2 linked regions of the Acidaminococcus fermentans DSM 20731 genome follow. The protein of the gene in region 1 interacts with the protein of each later gene in a pairwise test. Links are inferred from orthologs where the notes say so. Each region holds a gene or a part of one and is shown on either strand. Other genes may lie near its edges. The genes, in order: recA and dprA.

What was found.
Region 2: the proteins of recA (region 1) and dprA interact in binary tests that used the Bacillus subtilis proteins (3 or more experiments, as listed by UniProt). The link is inferred for Acidaminococcus fermentans DSM 20731 from one-to-one orthologs.

Annotation. Positions count from the first base shown.
Region 1 is NC_013740.1:420,300-423,081, reverse strand. It holds recA (recombinase RecA), read right to left. Parts: upstream 2,045-2,782; coding sequence 956-2,044; downstream 1-955. Other genes in the region: hslO (Hsp33 family molecular chaperone HslO), read right to left, coding at 2,104-2,782; ACFER_RS01900 (regulatory protein RecX), read right to left, coding at 469-966; rny (ribonuclease Y), read right to left, coding at 1-228. UniProt on the Bacillus subtilis protein: Multifunctional protein involved in homologous recombination, DNA repair and competence.
Region 2 is NC_013740.1:1,376,944-1,388,188, reverse strand. The notes cover bases 4,859-7,649. They hold dprA (DNA-processing protein DprA), read left to right. Parts: upstream 4,859-5,593; coding sequence 5,594-6,706; downstream 6,707-7,649. Other genes in these bases: topA (type I DNA topoisomerase), read left to right, coding at 6,719-7,649; hydF ([FeFe] hydrogenase H-cluster maturation GTPase HydF), read right to left, coding at 4,859-5,364. Outside these bases: ACFER_RS06415 (hypothetical protein), read left to right, coding at 1-94; ACFER_RS06410 (hypothetical protein), read left to right, coding at 231-830; ACFER_RS06405 (hypothetical protein), read left to right, coding at 906-1,496; ACFER_RS06400 (FKBP-type peptidyl-prolyl cis-trans isomerase), read left to right, coding at 1,795-2,223; ACFER_RS06395 (hypothetical protein), read left to right, coding at 2,225-2,725; ACFER_RS06390 (cation diffusion facilitator family transporter), read left to right, coding at 2,881-4,014; more of hydF, read right to left, coding at 4,147-4,858; more of topA, read left to right, coding at 7,650-8,794; methylenetetrahydrofolate--tRNA-(uracil(54)-C(5))-methyltransferase (FADH(2)-oxidizing) TrmFO, read left to right, coding at 8,986-10,302; tyrosine recombinase XerC, read left to right, coding at 10,365-11,245. UniProt on the Bacillus subtilis protein: Protein that helps load RecA onto ssDNA during transformation. Binds cooperatively to circular ssDNA, is able to bridge different segments of DNA. Favors the loading of RecA onto SsbA- or SsbB-coated ssDNA and formation of RecA-DNA filaments.

The sequences.
Region 1 (2,782 bases):
TCTTTCCTTGTTTTCCCGTTCCATTTCGGACCGGAGACGGTGGATTTCTTCCTTGGCTTCCAGCAGCGCTTCCTTCTTTTTGGCATCGCCTGCTTTTTTTGCTTCTTCCAGGATCTGTTTGGCAGTCTCTTCTGCGGAACCGATTTTGCCTTCTGCTACGTTTTTACGAGCCAGATATCCGCCTCCAACGCCTAATAAACAAAGGACTACAGCAATAACTACACTCATGGGATCTATGATGAGCACCTCCTCTTTTGCGTATTTTTCATCAAACCCTACTCATACAATAAATAAGGCAACCCGAGGTCGCCTTAACACCCAATGAACACGATTGGACAGAAATATTTTATAGTATTTTCACAGAGGTGTCAATAAAAAGGGGCTGTTGCCTGGGCAACAGCCCCTTTTTAGTCTCTAGTCACTAGTCCCCAGTCTCTAGCCAGTGGAGGGAACCCGGGCTGCGGGTTCCTATAAATCCTTTGAAAAATCTTCCAGTGCGCTGGCTATGGCGCCGCTGCCGAAGCCCCGGCTGGCCAACATCCTTGCCAGAGCGGCCTTGGCTTTCCGGTGATCTTCCGGATATTTCCGCCGGATTTTTTCCCCCTGGGCTTCCGCCAGGGCCAGGGCCCGTTGGGTTTCTTCCTCTTCCGTCACGTCTCCCAGCGCGTCCCGGGCCTCTTCCCCGGACAGGCACCGCCGGGTAAGCATCAGCCGCAGGTACTGCTTCCCGTAAAACTTTTTCCGGCGCCAGGCGTCCAGCACCGAATGGGCACAGCGAAAATCATCCACAAAATGATGGTCCGCCAGCTTCTGGATCACCTGGTCCTGGAGTTCTTCCGGGCAGCCCCGTTCCCCCAGCTTCTGCCGCAGTTCCCGGGTGCTGTGGTCCCGGAGGGCCAGTTTGTCCAGGCAGTAATTGTAGGCTTCCGCATGGGTGGTCAGGGATTTTTTGGATTTACTCCACATGGTCTCCATCCGTTTCCGGAGTCATCACCAGTCCGTCCGGTTCCTGGGCCGTTTCCTGGACCGGCACCGGTTTTCCGTCCGCCGGCAGGCCGGCAGCCGCCCGGATCCGGGCTTCCACTTCTGCGGCCATATCCGGATGTTCCTTCAGGAAGGTCTTGGTATTTTCCCGTCCCTGACCGATCCGCTGGTCTCCGTAGGAATACCAGGCACCACTCTTGTTCAGGATGTTGTACTGGACCCCCAGATCCACCAGACAGCCTTCGTGGGAAATCCCTTCCCCGTACATAATGTCGAATTCCGCCTGTTTGAAGGGAGGCGCCACCTTGTTCTTCACCACTTTCACCCGGGTGTGGTTCCCGATGATGTCGTTGCCGCTCTTCAGGCTTTCCACCCGGCGCACATCCATCCGGATGGTGGAGTAGAACTTCAGGGCACGGCCCCCGGTGGTCACTTCCGGATTTCCGAACATGACCCCTACTTTTTCACGGATCTGGTTGATGAACACCGTCGCCGTCCGGGATTTGGCAATGACCCCGGTGAGTTTCCGCAGGGCCTGGCTCATGAGCCGGGCCTGGAGGCCCACATGGGAATCCCCCATATCCCCTTCGATTTCCGCTTTGGGCACCAGGGCCGCCACCGAGTCGATGACGATGATGTCGATGGCACCGCTGCGCACCAGGGCGTCACAGATTTCCAGAGCCTGTTCCCCAGTATCCGGCTGGGAAATCAGCAGGTTGTCGATGTCCACTCCCAGGTGCCGGGCATATTCCGGATCCAGGGCGTGTTCCGCATCGATGAAAGCCGCATAGCCGCCCCGTTTCTGGGCTTCGGCGATCATGTGCAGGGCCACGGTGGTCTTCCCGGAAGATTCCGGTCCGTAGATCTCAATGATCCGGCCCCGGGGAATCCCCCCGACCCCCAGTGCAATATCCAGGGACAGGGCCCCGGTGGGAATGGTTTCAATATTCATTTTGGCGCTGGCGGCTCCCAGCTTCATGATAGATCCCTTGCCGAAATCCTTTTCGATCTGTTTCAGGGCCGCATCCAGCGCTTTATTTTTCTCCGCATCCAAACTCATGTTGTCATCTCCTTGTACCACAGTTGCTCTATCTAGTATATAAACGTTTGTTCGTAAAGTCAAGCTTTTCTGGGGAGATCTTTCAGTTCCTGCTGGGTGAATACGTAGGATTTGTTGCAGTACTGGCAGTGGACTTCGGTCTGGGGATCCTGGAGGATCTCTTCAAAGTCTTTCTGAGGCAGACCGCAGAGCATCCCGGCCACCTTTTCCCGGCTGCAGCCGCAGTGGAAGGAAACAGGATGGGATTCCAGGATTTCCACCGGCAGCCCCTTGGCCACCTTCCGGATCATCCCTTCCGCATCCAGACCGGTCTGGAGCAGCTCCGTCACATAGGGAAGGGTCAGGATATTGTCTTCCAGGGTCTTGATGGTTTCTTCCGAAGCATCCGGCAGCAGCTGGACGAAGTACCCGCCGGAAACAGCCACGGACCCGTCTTTTTCAATGAGCACGCCCAGGGCCACACTGGAGGGAGTCTGTTCGGACACCGCCAGGTACCGGGTGAGATCCGCTGCGATTTCCCCGCTTTTCAGGGTGGAAACCCCGGTGAAAGGTTCTCCCTGGAGAGGGCACCGGGTCACGGTGACCACCCCATAGTGGCCCACGCCGCCGCCCACGTCCAGCTTGCCGTTTTTCGGCGGCAGCATCACTTCCGGATGCATCACAAAGCCCCGGACCTGATAATCCCGGGCATCGGCCATCACCTGGCCCAGGGGGCCATCCCCCTTGAACCGGACCGTC
Region 2 (11,245 bases), 960 kb from region 1 along the record:
GAAGCAGAATGTAACCTGCGATCTGGTGGCCGACCAGTGTGATTTCGGAAACATCGTATCCCTGCAGCTGAAACGGCTCGATGGAAGGGAATGAACCAGGGCAGAGTGAAGAGGAGGACGGCGGGGCCGGGATGGTCCATCGGGATGCCGTAAGGGAGTGTCTGGTTGATGTTTTTCGTACGGAAAAACGGGCTGGAACGCATTGTCTGATACGGAAAGGGGCGGTCACTATGTTTAGGGTTCTGCTTGTACTGCTGTTGCTTCTTATGGGGTCCTGTTCTTCCTTTGCCGGTCCGTATGCCAGGGCCGATGCGGCTGCTGCCAAACCGCCTGTACTGGTCCAGGTTTCTGACAAGAAGTTCACGGAATTCTATGAAGACATCCTTCTGCACAACCGTGCCAAAAACGTCAATCTGCATTTGGAAAAGGTCAATGAGGAACCGGTGGAAGGGGAGGCCTATGATATTTATCTGGTGGCTGCCAAACGGCCCAATGCTTCCGACAAACAGAGTGCCCTGATCCAGATTTTCACCAATAAGGCCGGGTATGTTTCCAAAATCGCTATTTTGGTCATGATGAATAACCAGGAAGGGATACGGGCTGCCTGTTTGTCAGAATATGTTCTGTTGGGAGCCCTGGGCATCCCGGATCATACGGACAAGATGTTCATGAAGTATGTCCTGAGTCACCGGATCCCCTTTACTACGGCCATCTGGGATGAGTGGGCCAATCGGAATCTGGTGGTATACCATGGTCCATCTCCCGTATCAGATGCGGCATTTTACATCAGGATTACGGCTTATGACAAGAGATTCCCGAATTCCCGGTGATGCGGCAGCATCTGGCATCCAAAACGACCAACGATGAACGACCAACGACTCACGATGAACCAGAAGGAGGTGTCCATGATGTATTTTGCGAACCGACGGATCCGCCGGGGGCTGGTCCTGGGCTGCCTGCTGCTTTCTTTTGCAGCGGGGCAGCCGGCTCTGGCCCGGGATCCGGAAATCATGTCCAATCTGGGGGCCATTACCATCAGCTGTTCCATCTACCCAGGTCAGGCTGCGGTGGCCGGGGTGGCCACGGGGGATACCATGGGCCGGGTGGAGGAGGTGCTGGGGGCGCCCCAGTCTGTGAAATATGGAAGGGCTGCCAGGGAATACCATTACCCTTCCCGGACCCTGTTGTTTATCCAATATATGGCGGACACACCCTATGTGCTGACGGACATGAAAACGTCCAAATGGGGGGATGCCACCCCGGACGGGGTCCAGGTGGGCATGGGGGAAACGGTGCTGAACGATGTGTACGGTCAGGCGGATTCTGTATGGACCCGGCAGTATGATTCTCCCAAGATCCCGGCAGAGGAAAATGCCAAAAACCATGCCAGACTGGACGAAACCATCTACGAATACCACGCCAACAAAACCACCACCCTGGCCTTCAGGGTAACCCGGGGTGTCATCCGGGAAATCCACATCCATCAGGCGGAGTGAAGGAAATAAGAAGCCAGGCGGGCCGGAAGGGCCGGCAGATCCATTGCGGTGCCGTAAGGGCCGCTGACCGTTGACCGTTGACAGCTGACAAAGGCGCTGTGAAAAAATCATCCACAGCGCCTTTATTTCGCTTGCGTCAGCTGGCTTCCATCGGCTAGTGACTAGAGACTAGTGACTAGTGACGGGGTGTGAAAAAGCATTTTTTCACACCCCCTTTCCAGTTTACTTTCCTTCTTATGTACGGTACAATAAGGACTGTCTGACAGTTTCTGAATCTATCTACAGAATGGAGAAAAACATGAGCAACGAAAACAAGAAAGTCAAAGTCCATTATGAAGGGACCCTGAACGACGGGACCAAATTCGATTCTTCCTATGACCGGGGGGAACCGCTGGAATTCGTGGTGGGTGCCGGCATGATGATCAAGGGATTCGATGATGCGGTCCGGGATATGGCTGTGGGGGAAGTGAAGAACATCCACCTGATGCCGGAAGAAGCCTATGGGCAGCCCAATCCCCAGAACGTCCTGACGGTGAAAATCGCCGAGATGCCCGGTTCTGAAGCCCTGGAAGTGGGCCAGCGGGTGGCCCTGAGCACGCCCAACGGCCAGCAGATTCCGGTGCGGGTGACGGAAAAGACCGATTCCACCATCACCTTCGACGCCAACCACGAAATGGCCGGAAAAGAACTGAACTTCAAGATTGAACTGGTCGAGGTGGAAGGGTAACATGGACCCTTTGTATTTCCTTGAACACCAGTTCCTGCCGGCGGTGGTCTATCCCGGGCCAGACGGGAAACAGATCAGCCCCTTCCTTCTGGGGAACGGGTTCGGGCCCTTGTGTGCAGGGGTCCTGAAAGACCTGCCGGAAGCCGGGGAAGCGGATGGACCGTCTTTCCAGGAAGCGGATTTTTCCGCGGAAGGGCTGGAGATCCGCAATGAACACACTGGCCTGCCCCAGTGCTATGTGCTGCGGATGCATTTTCCTTTCAAGGAAGGCTGGAATTTCAATACCCTGTGTCCCCGGGCCTATCTGGTCCACGGGCTCCAGGGGGAAGATCCCCGGTATTACACCGTGGAATATGATGCCAGTGCCATGGGGTACTTCCTCTGCAGCTGGGACGGGGAAGGAAACCACACCAATTACGGCCCGGTGGAAGCCGGGGAAGACCCGGAACTGGCCATGATCCTGAAGCGGGAAAAGGGGCGGATGGAGGCCGGGGAGAAGTGAAGAGCTGGTAAGACGTCAGAGGTCAGCCTGCCCGCGATAAGCGGAACGGACCGTAAATTCGGGCGGGGCGCCGGGCCTGCGCCCCCTGCTTCTTTTGTCCATCCCCATCCATTTGTGCTATAATGGGTGCAATTCTGTATGAGGGGTTGGTTCTTATGGGAACTTCCATGACAAACGGCCGCAGGGAATCCATCATCCTGCGGACCAGTTTCATTGGCATCGGGGTCAATATACTGCTGGCGGGATTCAAGGCGGTGGTGGGTTTTTCCACCAATTCCATTGCCATCCTGATGGATGCGGTGAACAACCTGTCCGATGTATTGTCTTCCATTATTACGGTGGCCGGAGCCAAACTGGCGGACCGGAACCCGGATTTCGAACATCCCTTCGGCCATGGCCGGTATGAATATCTCAGCGCCCTGGTGATTTCCCTCATCATTTTCTATGCGGGCATCACGGCTCTGGTGGAAAGTGTGAAAAAGATTCTGGATCCGGAAATCCCGGAATACACCACTGTATCCCTGGTGCTGCTGGTGGTGGCGGTGATTGCCAAAATCATCCTGGGCCGGTATGTGAAGGCCCGGGGGAAGGAAGCGGATTCCGGGGCTCTGGTGGGGTCCGGGTCCGATGCCCTGTTCGATGCGGTGCTGTCTTTTTCCGTGCTGGTGGCGGCACTGGTGTATCTCCAGTGGGGAATCCCGCTGGAATCCTATGTAGGGGCTTTCATTGCCTGTTTCATCCTGCGCAGCGGCTATGGACTGCTGCGGGATACCCTGAATGAAATCCTGGGAGAACGGCCGGATCCCCAGCTGGTCCGGGAAATCAAGAACCTGCTGGTGGCGGAACCGGAGATCCGGGGAGCCTATGATCTGATGATCAACAACTACGGGCCCGGCCGGAACTATGCTTCCGTCCACATTGAACTGCCGGATGTGATGACGGTGGAACAGGTGGACCGGCTGACCCATCGGATCAACCGGAAGATCTTCCAGGCCACCGGGGTCCATCTGTCCGGAGTGACGGTGTATTCCTGCAACACCCGGGATCCGGAGGCGGCAGCCATCCGGGAGAAGGTGAGCGGTCTGGTGATGAAGCATACCTGGGCTCTCCAGGTCCATGGGTTCTATGTGGACCGGAAAGCCAAAACCATGCGGTTCGACGTGGTGGTCACCTTCGGCCGGGACCGGGATGCCATTGTCCGGGAACTGGAAAAAGAAGTGGGGGCCCTGTACCCGGGCTACCGGGTGTCCGTGGATGTGGACCGGGATATTTCGGCGCTGCAGGGATAAAAAGGGGGTGTGAAAAAATGCTTTTTCACACCCCGTCACCAGTCACTAGTCTCTAGTCACTAGCCGATGGAAGCCAGCTGACGCAAGCGAAATAAAGGCGCTGTGGATGATTTTTTCACAGCGCCTCTTTTTTTACTTCACCTTCTCCAACAGCTCCGGGAACGGGGCCAGGACTCTGGGCAGGATCCCGTTCATGCAGGCGATGGCGATGCCGTAATTGGTCATGGGCACGTTCTGTTTTTGGGCGGCGCCCTGGCGGTAGGCCACTTCCTGGGGATTCAGCATGCAGGCGCCGCAGTGGATTACCAGTTTAAAGGAAGAAAGGTCGTCCGGGAACCCCTTGCCGCTGCTGTAGTGGAAATCTGGCCGGGCTCCGGAATATTTCCGGATCCAGTTGGGCAGCTTCACAGTGCCGATATCGTTGCACTGCCGGTGATGGGTGCATCCTTCGGAAATCAGCACCGGGTCTCCGTCCTTCAGGTCCTTCAGCTTCAGGGCACCTTCCAGGAAGGGGGCCAGCTGACCCTTGTAGCGGGCGAACAGGATGGAGAAGCTGGTGAGCCGGATCTCCGGGGGCACCATCTGACTGACCGTATGGAAGGCCTGGCTGTCGGTGACCACCAGGCTGATTTTTTGGCCCAGAAGGCGGATCATGGCGGGCAGTTCCTGGGGCTGGACAACCAGGACGCTGCAGTGGCCGTCCAGGAGTTCCCGGATGGTCTGCTGCTGGGGCAGGATCAGCCGTCCCTTGGGGGCGCTTTCGTCACAGGGTACCACCAGCACCACCAGGGCATGGGGTTCCAACAGGTCCAGGAGCAGGGGCTTTTTCACTTCCTCTTTGCCCAGGGCCTGGGAGATCCGTTCTTTCAGTTCCCAGATCCGGGTGCCGGCCTGGGCGCTGACCAGCATGCTGTGGTCCTTCAGGTCTTCCGGCAGGGTGAAGCTGGGGACCAGGTCGCATTTGTTGAACACCACCAGGTAGGGGATCTTCCGGTCCCGGATTTCCTGGAGCAGCTTCCGGTCGAAATCGTTCATCCCCGTGGCGGCATCCACCACCAGCAGGGCGATATCCGTGCTCCGGAGCACCAGACGGGCTTTTTCGATCCGGGACTGGCCCAGATCCGTATCATCGTCCATCCCCGGGGTGTCGGTAAGGAGCACCGGCCCCAGGGGCAGGATCTCCATGGCTTTGGATACCGGATCGGTGGTGGTGCCTTTGTAATCGGATACAATGGCCAGGTCCTGGCCGGTAATGGCGTTGATCAGGGAAGATTTGCCGGCGTTCCGGCAGCCAAACAGGCCGATATGGGTACGCTCCCCGGAAGGGGTGGCGTTGAGAGATGCAGGCATACAGGGTCCCTCCTTGGGAAATGGGCTTTGCCGAACATTAGACAAAGTACAAAGAATGATTGTTTGCCCTTATCATACAATAAACGGGGGAAAGGTGCAAGGGCCGGGGGCATTGCCCAGAACCTGCATCGCCCCCCTCTTGATTTTTCAGACAGTTTCCATGTATACTTATTAGCGTTTGTAGGCGGAGGGGAAAACTACTATCATATGCAGCAAGGGATGTGAACGTATGGAAGAAGTCTATGGAGCTGCGTTGGCTGATCTCCTCAGCTATGAGGCGCCCCAGGGGGTGCCGGTGCTGCGGGAAGCCTTCGGCAGCCTGGAAAAGGCCTGGAAGGCGGGAATAAAGGATCTCCGGGCCGCCGGCCTTCTGACCCCGGCTCTGGAAAAAGTCTGGAGGGACTCCCGGAAACCGGCCCTGCCGGAAAAAATCTGGGACTGGTGCCAGGTCCATGGGGCCCGGATCATCAGCCGCTGGAGCCCGGATTATCCGCCCCTGGTGGACCAGCTGGGAGCCCCGCCTCCCGTCCTGTACGTGAAGGGAAGGCTGCCGGAGCAGCCGGCCTGCCTGGCCATTGTAGGGTCCCGGAAGGCTACGGATTACGGTCTTGCCGTGGCGGCCCGGTTCGCCCGGGCGGCGGCTCTGGAAAAGGTACCGGTGATCAGCGGCGGGGCCTACGGCATCGACGCGGCGGCCCACCGGGCGGCCCTGGAGGCGGGAGGCCTTACGGTGGCGGTCCTGGGCGGGGGCCTGGGAGAACTGTATCCCCGGCGCCACCTGCGGCTGTTCGACAAGATCTGTGAGCAGGGCGCCCTGGTGACGGAACAGTCCCCCTGGACGCCGCCCCTGCCCCAGAACTTTCCCCTGCGGAACCGGATCATCGTGGGCCTGTCCCGGTCGGTGCTGGTGGTGGAAGCCGCCATCCGCAGCGGGGCCATGAGCACCGCCCATGCCGCCGCGGACGAAAACCGTGACCTGTACGCGGTTCCCGGTCCCATCGATTCGGAAACCAGCCAGGGCACCCACTGGCTGCTGAAACAGGGGGCCAGGCTGGGGGACGATCCCCGGGAACTGCTGGACAGCCTTCTGGGACGGGAACCGGGCACCTGCACCGGGCCGGCCGAAGAAGAGGAACCGGACCTGTTCGGGGAAGTTTCCCCGGAAGAACAGGAACGGGCCGGAGCCCTGTACCGGTGGATCAAAAAACATCGGGCCCAGTCTCTGGAAGACCTGGCCGGTGCGTTTCCCTGGCCCCTGGCGGTGCTCAGCACCCTGCTCCTGGAACTGGAGCTGGGGGGCCGGATCCGGAGAAACAGCCGAAATCGTTATTCTGCACTTTAGGAGGAGAAAATCGTGACAAATAAACTGGTCATTGTGGAATCCCCTACGAAAGCCAAAACCATAGAAAAATTCCTGGGTAAAACCTTTACGGTCCGTGCCTCCATGGGGCATCTGCGGGACCTGCCCAAGAGTCAGTTCGGTGTTGACGTAGAGCATCATTTCACACCCAAATACATCAATATCCGGGGCAAGGGTCCCCTGATCAAAGAACTGAAGACCCTGGCCAAAAAAGCCGACAAGATCTATCTGGCAACGGACCCGGACCGGGAAGGGGAAGCCATCGCCTGGCACCTGAGCTATATCCTGGGAGTGGACCCGGCGGCAGCCTGCCGGATTTCCTTCCATGAAATCACCCAGACGGCCATCAAGGGGGCCCTGAAGGAACCCCAGGCCATCGATATGGACAAGGTGGATGCCCAGCAGACCCGGCGGATCCTGGACCGGATCGTAGGGTACCAGCTGAGCCCGCTCCTGTGGCGGAAAATCCGCAAGGGCCTCAGCGCCGGCCGTGTCCAGAGCGTGGCGGTGAAGATCATCTGCGACCGGCAGAAGCTGATCGATGACTTCGAACCGGAGGAATACTGGACCTCTTCCGTGGTGCTGGCTCCCGGGAAGACCCCCAAGATCACGGCGGACGTGGTGAAGCGGGACGGGAAGAAACTGGAGATCCACAACCGGGCGGAAGCGGACCAGGTGACGGAAGACCTGAAGAAGGCCAGCTACCAGGTGACGGACTGCGCCATCCGGGACCGGCTGCGGAAGCCGGCGCCGCCCTTTACCACCAGCAGCCTCCAGCAGGAAGCCAACAAAAAGATGAACTTTTCCACCAAAAAGGTCATGATGCTGGCCCAGCAGCTGTACGAAGGGGTGACCCTGGGCCGGAAGGGCTCCGTGGGGCTCATCACCTATATGCGTACGGACTCGGTGCACCTGGCGGATGCGGCGGTCAGCGAGATCCGGGGCTATGTGGACGCCAACTACGGCCCGGATTACCTGCCCAGGAAACCCAATGTGTACAGCAGCCGGAAGAATGCCCAGGAAGCCCACGAAGCCATCCGTCCCACCAGTGTGGCCCGGACTCCGGAAGCGGTGGCTCCCTATCTGGACCGGGACCAGCTGCGGCTGTACACCCTGATCTGGAAACGGACCGTGGCCAGCCAGATGGCCAGCAGCATCAGCACCCTGACCACCCTCACCATCGCCGGGGACAACTACGAACTCCGGGCCACGGGCTCTGTGGTGAAATTCGACGGGTTCCTGAAACTGGCGGACCGGAAGGATGAGGAAAAGGACAAGAAGGTACCGGCCCTGGAAAAAGGCACGGCGCTGAACCTGATCCGGGTGAACGAGGCGGTCCAGCACTTTACGGAACCCCCGGCCAACTTCACCGAAGCCACCCTGGTAAAGGAACTGGAAGAAAAGGGCATCGGCCGGCCCAGCACCTATTCTCCCATCATCCAGACCATCCTGGCCCGGGGCTATGTGGCCAAGGAAGGGAAGAAGCTGCTGCCTACGGAACTGGGGAAACTGACCATCGATATGCTGACCCAGTATTTCTCCCCCTTCATCGATGTGCCTTTCAGCGCCCATATGGAAAGCGAACTGGATGCCATCAGTGAACACCGGACCGACAAGGAGACGGTGCTCCAGGAATTCTACGGTCCTTTTGAAAAGGCCCTGAAGGTGGCGGACGAAAACATCCCGGTGGTGGAAAAACCGGTGATCGTCAGCGACGTGAAATGCGAGAAATGCGGCCGGTTCATGGTGGTGAAGGAGGGGCGCCACGGGAAATTCCTGGCCTGCCCCGGCTTCCCGGAATGCCGGAACACCAAGCCCATCCTGGTGAAGGTGGGGGTGAAGTGCCCCCAGTGCGGCGGGGAACTGATCGAACGGCACAGCAAGACGGGACGGCTGTTCTACGGCTGCGCCAACTATCCCACCTGCCGGTTCACCTCCTGGGACAAACCCACCAGCGAAAAATGCCCCCAGTGCGGCAGCATGATGGTGGAACACAAAGAGCGGAACGGGAAAACGGTGCTCCACTGCAGCAACGAGAAGTGTCCTAATGCCAGTTTGAGAAAAAAATAGGGTGTGTGAAAAAGTTTTTCACACACCGTCACTAGTCATCAGTCACTAGCCGAAGGAAGCCAGCTGACGCTGGCGGAACTTATGGCCTCCCGGAAGGCACATTCACAGAAATTCGCCTTGGCGGATTTCTTCCTTAGGCTGCGGACTAGTGACTAGAGACTAGAGACTGTATTATAGAAAGGTTTATACACATGACCATCCATATTATCGGAGCCGGGCTGGCCGGCTGTGAAGCCGCCTGGCAGCTGACCCGGCGGGGGATCCCGGTGATCTTCCACGAAATGCGCCCGGGAAAAAGCGATCCGGCCCACCATACGGCCCTTTTCAGCGAGCTGGTGTGCAGCAATTCCCTCCGGGCCAACAACATCGAAAATGCTGTAGGCCTCCTGAAAGAAGAGATGCGCCGGCTGGATTCCCTGATCCTTGCCGCCGCTGACGCCCATCAGGTGCCGGCCGGGGGCGCCCTGGCCGTGGACCGGGAAGGATTTGCCCAGGCAGTGACGGCCGCCATCCGGGAAAATCCCCTGGTGACCCTGGTGGAAGAGGAAGTCACCGATTACAGCCGGTTCGCCCCGGAAGACTACGTGATCACCGCTTCCGGACCGCTGACCAGCGGGGCTCTCTCGGAAGCCATCCAGCAGCTGGTGAAGAAGGATTACTTCCATTTCTTCGATGCGGCGGCTCCCATCGTCACGGTGGATTCCCTGGACCAGGAAAAGGTCTACAAGGCTTCCCGGTATGACAAGGGGGAGGCGGCCTACTACAACTGCCCCTTCACCAAAGAGGAGTACATCCGGTTCTGGCAGGAACTGTGCCGGGCGGAAACGGCTCCGGTGAAGGATTTCGAGCACAATGTGTTCGAAGCCTGCATGCCCATTGAGGAAATGGCCCTCCGGGGAGAGGACACCATGCGCTTCGGCCCCCTGAAACCGGTGGGGCTGCCGGATCCCCGGACCGGGGAGGACCCTTATGCGGTGGTCCAGCTGCGTCAGGACAACGGGGCGGGGACCCTGTACAACATTGTGGGCTTCCAGACCCATCTGAAATGGCCGGAACAGAAACGGGTGTTCCGGATGATCCCGGGTCTGGAAAATGCGGAATTCGTCCGCTACGGGGTTATGCACAAGAATTCCTATCTGAACAGCCCCCTGCTGCTGAATCCGGATTATTCCCTCCGGGAGCGGCCCCATTTCTATTTCGCCGGCCAGATGACCGGGGTGGAAGGGTATGTGGAAAGCGCTGCTTCCGGTCTGGCAGCGGGCATCTATGCGGCCCGGGCCATGGCCGGGAAGCCGCCGGTGCTCTTCCCCCGGGAAACCGCCATAGGGGCCCTGAGCCACTACATCAGCAACCCGGAAGTGAAGCATTTCCAGCCCATGAACATCAACTTCGGACTGATCGCTCCCTGGGACGGACCCAGAATCCGGGGCAAAAAAGAGAAAAATGCGGCCATAGCGGCCAGAAGTCTAAAATTTCTCGAAATTGTAAAAAATAACTTGCATGATTAGTCTGAATATGGTAGTATGAATTGTCGGGAATTCAATACAATTCGTACAATTTGAGGCGTGCCATGGAACAGACAAAAAGCCGCCTGCCGGATGGCTCCGGGGAAAAGTGGCCGGAGGATTTTGCCCTTTATCTGGAAGTGGAAAAGGACGATTCTCCCCTGACCATCGAGAACTATCTGGCGGATATCCGGCATTTCAAAGAGTTTATGGCCCAGCGGACCGAAGATTTCCGCTGGCCTCAGGTAACGGTCCTGGACATCCGTTCCTATCTTGCCCAGATGCATGACAGGGACCTGTCCCGGCGGACCATTGCCCGGCGGATTTCCTCCCTGCGGTCCTTCTACCGGTATCTCCGGCGGGAAGGCCGGGTGAAGACCAACCCCTTTACCCGGGTGAGGACCCCCAAACTGGAAAAGAAGCTGCCTGTGTTTTTGGAAGAATTCGAAATCAATCTCCTGCTGCGGATGCCGGACTGCACCACCGTCCTGGGCCGCCGGGACAGGGCCATCCTGGAATTCCTCTATTCCACAGGCTGCCGTGTTTCGGAACTGGTGGGACTTACGCTGACCCGGGTGGATCTGGGCAACCGGTATGCCATCCTGCTGGGGAAGGGACGGAAGGAACGGCTGGTGCCTCTGGGCCATCCCTGTGTGGCGGCCATGGAGGACTATCTCCGGCACAGCCGGGGGACGCTGATGGAAAAATACCAGGCGCCCCGTCACCAGACCGTCTTCGTGAACAGCCGGGGCCGGCCTCTCAGCGCCCGGAGCGTACGGAGAATCCTGGACAAATATGTGGAAATGACAGCCCTGCAGAAGCATGTGAGCCCCCACACCATCCGGCACACCTTTGCCACCCATCTGCTGGACCACGGAGCGGATCTGCGGGCGGTGCAGGAGCTGCTGGGCCATGTGAGCCTTTCCACCACGCAAATCTACACGCA